DNA from 3 places in the Aeromicrobium choanae genome. Region 3 is predicted to be linked to each of the others. Evidence: riboswitches for the same ligand, from Rfam matches in the RefSeq annotation. Region 3 holds a riboswitch; each other region holds the start of a gene.

Region 1 (3,265 bases), 1.4 Mb from region 3:
GGAACGGTCAGCTCGGCACCCACGATCGCGGCCGCAGCGGCGTAGGCGGGCACACCCGGCGTCACGTCCCACGGCACCTGCGCGGCGTCGAGCCGACGTGCCTGCTCGTGCACCGCGGAGTAGAGCGACGGGTCGCCCGAGCACAGCCGGACGACCTCGAGCCCCTCGGCGTGCGCGCCCACGAGGTGCGCCGTGATCTCGTCGAGGTCGAGGTGCTGCGTGTCGACCAGCCGGGCGCCCTCACGGCAGTGCCCCAGCACCTCGGCGTCCAGGTAGGTGCCCGCGTAGAGGCACACGTCGGCGACCTCCAGCAGGCGCACCGCGCGCAGGGTGAGCAGGTCGGCGGCGCCGGGGCCGGCCCCGACGAAGTGGACGGTCATGAGTCTCCCTTGGTGGCGGACCACTGGCTGACGGCGCGCGCGGGCGTCCAGCCGGTGAAGGAGCCGAGCGGCTCGGCGCGCTCGACGTGGAGGCGGACGAGCTCGCCGCCGTGGCGACGGTACCGCTCGAGCAGCACGGCCTCGGTCTCGGCCGTGACGCCGTGGACGACGAGACGTCCCCCCGGCTTGAGCGCTTCCCAGCACGCGTCGAGGACACCGTCGACGCTCGCACCTCCGCCGACGAAGACCGCGTCCGGCCGGTCGAGGCCGTCGAGCGCCTGCGGCGCCGAGCCCTCCACGACCCGCAGGCCGGGGACACCCAGAGCTTCCGCATTGCGGCGGACGAGGGCGAGGCGGTCGGGTCGCGGCTCGACGGCGATCGCGCGGGCGCTGGGCCAGGCCCGCATCCACTCGACCCCGATCGAGCCGCTGCCCGCGCCCACGTCCCACAGCAGCTGGCCGGGCGCCGGCGCCAGCCGGGCAAGGGCACTGGCGCGCAGGTCGCGCTTGGTGATCTGGCCGGCGTGCTCGAACGCGTCATCGGGCAGGACTCCCCCGGCCGCCCAGCCCGGCCCGGTGCCGCGGACCTCCACGGCCAGCACGTTGAGGCGGGGCACGCCTGCGACGTCCCACTCCCGTGCGGTCGACGCGGTCCGCGTCTCGTCGGCCCCGCCGAGATGACCCAGGACGACGAGGTCGGAGTCGCCCCAGCCGAGGACGGTGAGCAGTGTCGCCACGGCCGCCGGGGTGGTCTCGTCGCTGGAGAGCACGAGCAGGCGCCGCGCGGCGGAGAGCGCCGGCACGACGAGGCGGACGTCGCGGCCCACCACGCTGACGACCGTGACCGTCTCGGCCGGCCAGCCCAGCCGCGCCCGCGCCAGCGTGACGGACGACACCGCCGGGACGACGGTGACCCGGTCCGGACCGAGCAGCTCCAGCAGCGTGGTGCCGATGCCGGAGACGAGGGGATCACCCGAGGCGAGGACCACGACGGGCTCACGTGCCTCGTCCAGGAGAGGCGGCAGTCCCTCGCGCAGGGGCGACGGCCACGCGACCCGGTCCTGACCTGCAACCGCAGGCACCGCGTGGAGGTGGCGGTGCCCGCCCAGCAGGGTGGCGGCGGCCCTCACGAGCGACCGCGAGGACTCCGGCAGGCCCTCCCAGCCGTCGGCTCCGACTCCGACGACGGTCACGTGCGCATCCATGGTGGAGCACCCTAACCCGACCCGTCCGCGGGTCGGGCCCCCTGCCCGAGGGCTGCCGGCGGCGTCTAGGGTGTGGTCGAAGGTTCGAGGTGCCCCACGGCTCATGGCCACGGGGAGAATCTGGGAAGCCGGTGAGAATCCGGCACAGGGCCCGCTGCGGTGACTCAGGCACAGACCTGGGAAGTCCGAAGACCGGCCTCGATCCGACCCGCGACGCTGCCCGCGTCGCGGACCGTCATGGCAGATCGAGCGGGAGCCCTACATGCCAACGCAGTACCCCTTTTGTGCCGTCGTCGGCTCGGACGACATGACCCTCGCCCTCACCCTCGTCGCGATCGACCCGCTCATCGGCGGCGTCCTCGTGCGTGGCGAGAAGGGCACCGCCAAGACCACCACCGTCCGCGGACTCGCCGACGTGCTGCCGCCGGTCCGCGCCTACCGGGGTGACCGCTTCTCGGTCGACCCGGGGGACCCTTCCGCGGTCTCCCCCGACGGACCGTTCGAAGCCGGGACGCCCGTCGTCGAGCGCCCGGTGCGGCTCGTCGAGCTGCCGGTCGGCGCGAGCGACGACCGCGTCACGGGCTCGCTGAAGCTCGACTCGGCGCTGCGCGACGGCGTGGTCGAGTTCGAGCCGGGTCTGCTGGCCCGCGCCCACCGCGGCCTGCTCTACGTCGACGAGGTCAACCTGCTGCACGACCACCTCGTCGACCTGCTGCTGGACGCCGCCGCGACCGGCCGGGTGAGCGTCGAGCGCGACGGGGTCTCGGTCGAGCACGCGTCGCGGTTCGTGCTGATCGGGACGATGAACCCCGAGGAGGGCGAGCTGCGCCCGCAGCTGCTCGACCGGTTCGGCCTGACCGTCGAGGTGTCCGCACCGCGCGAGCCGGCCCTGCGCGTCGAGGTCGTGCGCCGGCGTCTGGCCTTCGACGCCGATCCCGCGAGCTTCGCGGCCGCCTGGGCCGGCGAGCAGGACCTCCTGCGTGCCCGCCTGGGGTCCGCCCAGGAGCTGGTGCGCGACGTCGTCCTCGACGACGACGCGCTCACGACGATCGCCGAGATCTGCGCCGCCTTCGACGTCGACGGGCTGCGAGCCGACCTCGTCACGGCGCGCACGGCGGCGGCCCACGCGGCATGGCAGGGCCGCACCCACATCACGCGTGAGGACGTCCGCGTCGCGGCGCGCCTGGCGCTGCCGCACCGTCGCCGTCGGAACCCGTTCGACGAGCCCGGGCTCGACGAGGACCGGCTCGACGACCTGCTCGGCGACGACGAGCCCGACCCCGGACCCGACGACGACGGCCCGGGTGGTCCGGACGGCTCCGGCTCGGACTCCCCCCAGGACGGTCCCGAGGACCATCGCCCCGCCGACGCCCCCGGCCACTCCCCGGAGCAGGATGAGCAGCAGCCCCAGCCGCAGCCGGCCGGCGCCGGCTCGGTCGCCGCGGCCGGCGATCCGGCGCGCGCGCGACTGCTCGTGGTCCGCGGTACCGGCGAGGGCCAGTCCGGGCGGCGCTCCCGCGCCCGCACGCCGCAGGGCCGTGTCGTGGGAAAGCGGCCCGAGGCCACGTCCGGTCGCCTCCACCTGCCCGGCACCATCGCCGCGGCCGCCCCGCACCAGCAGAGCCGCGGAGGGCTCGTCGATGGCCGTGGCCTCGCGTTGACGCCGTCAGACCTGCGTCG
Region 2 (3,265 bases), 1.4 Mb from region 3:
ATGCTGACACCGTCGACGATCAGCCGGTCGCGCACCGACCACGAGACGGTGCGAGCGGTGAGGTTCATGCGCGGACACCCTTCCGCCGGAGCAGGATGAGCGCGAACGCGGGAACGCCGAGCAGGGCCGTGGCGACACCGACCGGCAGCTCCTGCGGCGCGATTACGGTGCGCGCCGCGGTGTCGACCCAGACGAGGAAGACGGCCCCGAGGATCGCGGCGAGCGGCAGCATGCGCCGGTGGTTCACGCCCACCATGGCGCGCGCCACGTGGGGCAGCACGAGCCCGACGAACCCGATCGCCCCCGACGTGCTGACGATGACCGCGGTGGTCAGGGCCGTCACGACCAGCAGCACCAGCCGCGCTCGGGCCACGTCGATGCCGAGCGTGGCCGCGCTGTCCTGCCCGAAGGCGAACGCGTCGAGCGTGGAGGCGAGCAGGAGGCACGCGATCACGGCCCCGACCACCGTCACCCCGACCACCACGACGTCGGTCCAGGAGGCGCTGCCCAGCGACCCGAGCAGCCAGAAGAGCACGCCGCGCGTCTGCTCCGCGTCGGCGGAGGTGAAGACGATGAACGACGTCAGCGCCGAGAACAGCTGCGTGGCCGCGACCCCGGCGAGGACGACGCGGTCGGTGGTCCCGCCGGCCGCAGCGGCGAGGACGAGCACGAGCAGGAACGCCCCGATGGCGCCGACGAACGCTCCGGCGGCCAACCCCACCGCGCCGGCGCCCACTCCCAGCACGACGATCGACACCGCACCGGTCGAGGCGCCGGAGGACACGCCCAGCACGAAGGGATCGGCCAGCGGGTTCCGCAGCAGGGACTGCAGGATCACGCCGCACACGGCGAGCCCGGCACCGCAGGCCGCCGCGAGCAGCGTGCGCGGCAGCCGCAGGTCCCAGACGATGCCCTCCTGGATCCGGCTCAGCCCGGACTCGCCCCCGGCCAGTCGCGACCAGGCCAGGGACACGACCGACCGCGGACCCACGTCGGAGGGGCCGATCGTGACCGCAACGCAGGCCGAGGCCACCAACAGGGCCAGCCCCGCGGAGGCCAGCAGCCAGGCGCGCCGGGTCGTCGTCACCGTGAGAGACCGAAGGCGGCCAGTGCGTCGGCGACCTGCTCCAGTCCTTCGACGGTGCGGATCGAGGGGTTGAGGGCAGCGCCGGTGAGGGCGACGTAGCGGCGGTTCCTCACGGCCGTCATCTCCCGGGTGACCGGGTTGGTCTCGAGGAACTCGATCTTCGCCTTCGCGGTCTCCGCGGTCTGGCTCTTGCGGGTCAGGTCGCCGATCACGAGGACGTCGGGGTCGCGGTCCGCGACCGTCTCCCAGCCGATCTGCGGCCACTCGGACTTCGTGTCGTCGAAGACGTTCTTCAGGCCCAGGGCCCGCGTGATGATGCCGGGGCCCCCGCAGCAGCCGGCCATGTAGGGCGCCTCGCTGTTGGCGAACCAGTAGAGGACACTCACCTCGTCCTCCGGCGCCTTCGCCGCGGCCGCGGCGACACGGTCCTGCAGGCCGGCGACGAGCTCGTCACCCTGCTCCTCGACGTCGAGGAGCGCGGCGAGCTCGGTGATCTCGCGGTAGATCGTGTCGATCTCCAGGATCCCCGTGCGCGCACCGTCGCCGTCGCCCTGGTTGTCCTTGCCCTCGCACTCGGCGGGCGACAGGTACGTCGGGACACCGAACTTGCCGAAGGCGTCCGCCGAGCCGACGCCGCCCTGGCCGAGCACGCTCGCGAACGAGGCGGTCACGAGGTCCGGCTCGGTCTCGAGGACCCGCTCCATCGAGGGCGCGCTGTCCGCCAGCCGCTCGACCTTCGCGTTGTCGCCCTCGAGTCCCTTCATCACGGGATCGGTCCAGGTGGAGGTGCCGGCCATGCGGTCGGCCAGCCCGAGGGACAGGAGGATCTCGGTCGATCCCTGGTTGAGCGACACGATGCGCTTCGGAGGGGCCGTGACGGCGGTGGTGCGACCGCAGTTCTCCACCTCACGGGGGTACCCCGCGGCGGTCTCGGCATCGGACGAGGCGTCGCTGCTCGAGCAGGCACTCAGCGCGAGCGCGGCGCCGGCGAGCAGGACGAGGGGACGACGGACGGGAGTACGCACAGGCGCGATCCTTCGAGGTCTGGGGCTCTTTCGCGAAGCCCGGTGGGACCAAACGGCGGTCGCCGTGAGGGCCAGCAGGTCTTCGGACTCGGGATCGACCGGACGGAGCGCCTTCCCAGACCTCTCGGTCCAGTGGCTTCGTGCCCCGCCCGTCACCCTCACCGCTGCGCGTCAGTCCCGGACTCTCACCGGGTTCCCTGGCTCATCGCTGAGTTTGACTGGCGCGACGAACGTAGCAGGCCGTCCGCCGGTCGGCCGCCACGAGGGTGCCTGACACCATGACCGGGTGACCGGACGGACTCGACGCGACCTGTGCCCCGGTCTGCTGCGCCCCTGGATCGCCGACGACGGCGCCCTGATCCGGGTCCGCATCCCGGGTGGTGCCGTGTCGGTCGACGCGCTCGGGGGCCTCCTCGGCGTCGCCCGGGCCCACGGCGACGGCACGGTCCACGTGACCAGTCGCGCCAACCTGCAGGTGCGGGCGATCCCCCACGACGAGGGCTGCCTGTCCGACGCGGTCGTGGACGCGGTGATGGCGACCGGCCTCATGCCCTCCACCTCCCACGAGCGGATCCGCAACGTCATGGCGTCGCCGCTCACCGGACGGTCCGGCGGCCGGGCGGACCTGCGACTCGTCGTCGCGGAGCTCGACCGCCGACTGTGCGCCGAGCCGGGTCTCGCGGCCCTGGCGGGCCGCTTCCTGTTCGTCCTCGACGACGGCCGCGGGGACCTCGTCGACCGGGACCTCGATCTCGGCCTCGTCGCCCTCGAAGCGGACACCGCGCAGGTCCGTGCCGGGGCCGGATCGTGGGGTCCCGTGGTCCCGCTGGCAGCCGCCGCCGAAGTCCTCACGGCGCTCGCCGCGCGGTTCGTCGAGCTCGCGGGAGCCCAGGCGGAGTCGCCGTGGCACGTCGACGAGCTGCCCGGCGGCGGGGCCACCGTCCTCGCCTCACCCTCGGAGCCCCGTCCCGGCACCCGGGTGAGCAGCCCTCCCCCGGACCTTGGCAGGATCGAGCAGGTCGACGGCCGCATCGCGTGGCACCTGCCGGTGCCCGACGGCCGCATCGACGCCCGCCTGTTCGACGAGGTCCGCGCGCACGGAGCGCACGGCCTCGTGGTGACGCCGTGGCGCACCCTGATCGTCCCCGACCTG
Region 3 (3,265 bases):
CGCGGCGAGCACCTGAACCGACGTGGATGCGACGGCGCGGCCGGTGGAGTCGCCGACGACGACGGCCCGACGGGCCGTGCCCTTCGGGACGCGCACCGTGAACGTGGCACGGCCGGCGGCCGGCACGACCGTCCGGGCCGTGGAGCCGCCGGCGACACGCGCCGTGCTGCTCCAGCCGGCGGCGAGGCCACTGGCGCTCACCTTGAGGGCGCTGCCCGAGCGGACGAACTTCGGCACGGAGACCGACGCCTTCGGCGACGAGAGCACCGCCAGGGCCGGAGCAGCCTGCGCCGAGGCACGGACCCACTGGTCGATCGCGAACTCGTCGATGCCGTCCTCGGCGCCGGCGGTCAGGGCCGCCTGGTCGTAGGCGATCGCGCCGGCCTGCGCGGCCAGCTTCCCGCCAGTGGCCTCGGTGACCTGGTGGCGTGCGACCCACGTGGCGGCCTTCGTCGCCTCCGTGGCACGGCCCGCACGGCTCAGCGCCGCCGCGGCCAGGCCGGTGGAGTTCGTGTTGGGCACGCCGTTGCCGACGAACGAGCCGTCGGCGCCCTGGGCGGCGGCGATCGCGGCCACGGCGCGGTCGACGACCGCGGCGTCGACCGTGAGGCCGGCCTCACGCGCGTCGACGAGGGTGTGGAGGGCGGCTGCGGTGGTGTCGATCTCCGGGACCTCGGGGCAGGGCGCCGTGAGCACCTGGCGGAAGGTGCCGTCCGCGCACTGCTGCGCAGCGACGTAACCGACCGAGGTGGCGGCCTCGTCGCTCCCGCCCGCGATCAGGCCGCGCGTGGCGAACGTCTGGCCGAAGAGTCCGTAGGTGTCGCTGGACTCCCCGGTCTCGTCGTTCGTCGCCGCCTCGATCTGGGCGACCAGGTCACGACCGCCGACCGAGGCCACGTCGCCGCCGGCGGCGTCCACCGCGAGCGCGAGCTTGCCGGCCGACGCGGGGTAGAACGTCGTGACGCCCTCCCAGGTCGACTCGACGTACTCGTCCACGCGCGACGTGACCGTCGAGAGGATCTGCTGCTGGACGGCCGGCTGGACGTCGAGCGCGCGGAGCGCACCGAGGACGTCGAGCGTGAGGCCGAAGTCGTCGTAGTCCCACTGGTCGTTGTGGACGACGCCATTCGTCAGCTGCGCGGAGAGCCACTGGCCGGCCGCGGCAGTGGACGGGGTGGGGGCCGCCGAGGCGGTGGGGGCGGCGGCGACGGCGGTGGACACCGCGACCGCGCCGCCTGCGAGCACCGCGAGGGCGCGTCGACGCAGGGTGGTACACATGGGGGTTTCCTTCCCGCTGCACAGGACGGGAAGGGGCCGATGTCATCAGCTCCGCCCGCTGCGTTCCTCGACAGCGTGTGGCCGGTTCCGACAGGCAGGTGCTCCGGCTCGTCGCCCCGAGGGGCGGTCTCACGGTTGCGGGTCAGCGCCGGATTCGCACCGGCTTCCCCTGGCACTGCGGAAGGTGATTGTTGAAGCGCACTCTAACACCCGCGCGCCTCGTCATTTCCCTCTCGTCGAGGGCGAGATCAGCAGGTGCGGTAGACGTGGCCCTTCGCGCCGCGCGGGACGACGTCGCGATCCCGGAGCAGGACCGAGATCCTCGAGCCCCGCGCCTTGCAGGCGCGCTTGAACGCGCGGCGGCCGTTGTCGGTGTACTCGATCTCGATCACCCGGCGGCCGTACATCCGCGTGTACCGGCCGCACTCGCGGTACACCTCGCACTCCTCGGCCACCGCGAAGTCGAAGCCGAGCCTCCGGCCGTTGATCTCGGGGGTGTTCTTCTGGGCGATGGCGAGGCCCTCGGCGTGCGCGGCGGTGACGAGCCGCTTGGCGTAGGCCCGCGCCTCCGACCGCTTCAGCAGCCTCTTCGACCGGGTCCACGAGTCGAGGTTGTCCGGCTCCACCGCGCGGAAGCCCCGGTCGGCGCACGAGGCGAACCAGCTGCGCATCACGCGCGCCGCAGCCGCGCGCTTCCCCGAGGAGCGCAGGTCGAGCAGCACCTCGTCGGGCCAGCCGGCGTCGCGCACGACGCGCCCTCTGCCGTCGCGCAGCAGCAGGCCGGGGTGCTTCTTCTTCCACCAGCGCAGGCTGCCCGGCTGGGTCTGGAACGCGTTCACGTAGCAGATCGAGTACACGCCGGGCGCCGGCTTCTCGGTGCGATCACGCACGACGACGTCCACCTTCGCGGCGGGCGGGTACGCACCGCCGAGCTGGTAGTCGGCCACCCCACCGGCCGGCGGGAGCGTGACGGGCGTGACCGCCGCGAGCACCGCGAGCAGCAGCGAGGACAGGAAGGCCATGCCTCAGGAGTACCAGTCTTCGCCGTGTCGTGGTGGGCCGCCGCCACTAGCCTGTGCCCATGAGTCTCGGTGAGGAACTTCGACGGTCCATCGACGGCAAGTGGCGCCACGTGCGTGAGCAGAGCCGCGTGGAGCTGGCCCAGCTGGACCTGGCGTACGACCACTCGCTCACCCTCGACGAGGCCCGCGAGCGCGTGCTCGACCAGATGAAGCAGCTCGTGCCCACCGGCATCCCGGCGGCCGGCTTCCGCACCGAGAACGGCGGCACCGGCGACCCGGGGATGGCCGTCACGGGGATCGAGATGCTGGCCCAGTTCGACCTGTCGCTCATGGTGAAGGCCGGCGTGCAGTGGGGCCTGTTCGGCGGCGCGATCGAGAACCTCGGCACGGAGCGCCACCACGAGAAGTACATCCCCGCGCTGATCGACCTCGACGTGCTCGGCTGCTTCGCGATGACCGAGACGGGTCACGGCAGCGACGTGCAGAGCCTCGAGACCACGGCCACGTACGACCCCGCGACGCAGGAGTTCGTGGTCCACTCCCCCACCCCGTCGGCGCGCAAGGACTACATCGGCGGTGCCGCCAAGCACGCGCGCGTGGCCGCGGTGTTCGCCCGCCTCATCACCCTCGGCGAGGACCACGGCGTGCACTGCTTCGTGGTGCCGATCCGCGACGAGGCCGGCGAGGACCTGCCCGGCGTCACCACCAGCGACTGCGGGTTCAAGGGCGGGCTCGGCGGTGTCGACAACGGCCGCATCATGTTCGACCAGGTGCGGATCCCCCGCGAGAACCTGCTCAACCGGTACGGCAACGTCGACGAGGGCGGCACCTACTCGTCCCCCATCGACAGCCTCAACGCCCGGTTCTTCACCATGATCGGCACGCTCATCCGCGGCCGCGTCAGCGTGGGCGGATCGGCCCGCGCCGCCGCCGAGGTGGCGCTCAGCATCGCCGGCCGCTACGCG

What was found. Region 3 has a riboswitch for cobalamin ahead of B5D60_RS09400 (prenyltransferase/squalene oxidase repeat-containing protein). Riboswitches for the same ligand answer to the same signal wherever they lie in the genome.
Region 1: another riboswitch for cobalamin. It lies ahead of B5D60_RS16455 (VWA domain-containing protein); the one in region 3 lies ahead of B5D60_RS09400 (prenyltransferase/squalene oxidase repeat-containing protein).
Region 2: another riboswitch for cobalamin. It lies ahead of B5D60_RS16425 (ABC transporter substrate-binding protein); the one in region 3 lies ahead of B5D60_RS09400 (prenyltransferase/squalene oxidase repeat-containing protein).

What each region holds. Positions count from the first base shown of each region.
Region 1 covers NZ_LT796768.1:3,382,617-3,385,881, forward strand. Annotated here, with positions in the region: gene cobM (precorrin-4 C(11)-methyltransferase) at 1-380, opposite strand, end outside; gene cbiE (precorrin-6y C5,15-methyltransferase (decarboxylating) subunit CbiE) at 377-1,573, opposite strand; cobalamin riboswitch at 1,656-1,800, shown strand; gene B5D60_RS16455 (VWA domain-containing protein) at 1,848-3,265, shown strand, end outside.
Region 2 covers NZ_LT796768.1:3,376,803-3,380,067, forward strand. Annotated here, with positions in the region: gene B5D60_RS16415 (ABC transporter ATP-binding protein) at 1-68, opposite strand, end outside; gene B5D60_RS16420 (FecCD family ABC transporter permease) at 65-1,087, opposite strand; gene B5D60_RS16425 (ABC transporter substrate-binding protein) at 1,084-2,112, opposite strand; cobalamin riboswitch at 2,169-2,350, opposite strand; gene B5D60_RS16430 (sulfite reductase subunit beta) at 2,399-3,265, shown strand, end outside.
Region 3 covers NZ_LT796768.1:1,959,975-1,963,239, reverse strand. Annotated here, with positions in the region: gene B5D60_RS09400 (prenyltransferase/squalene oxidase repeat-containing protein) at 1-1,278, opposite strand, end outside; cobalamin riboswitch at 1,355-1,507, opposite strand; gene B5D60_RS09395 (endo alpha-1,4 polygalactosaminidase) at 1,527-2,300, opposite strand; gene B5D60_RS09390 (acyl-CoA dehydrogenase family protein) at 2,360-3,265, shown strand, end outside.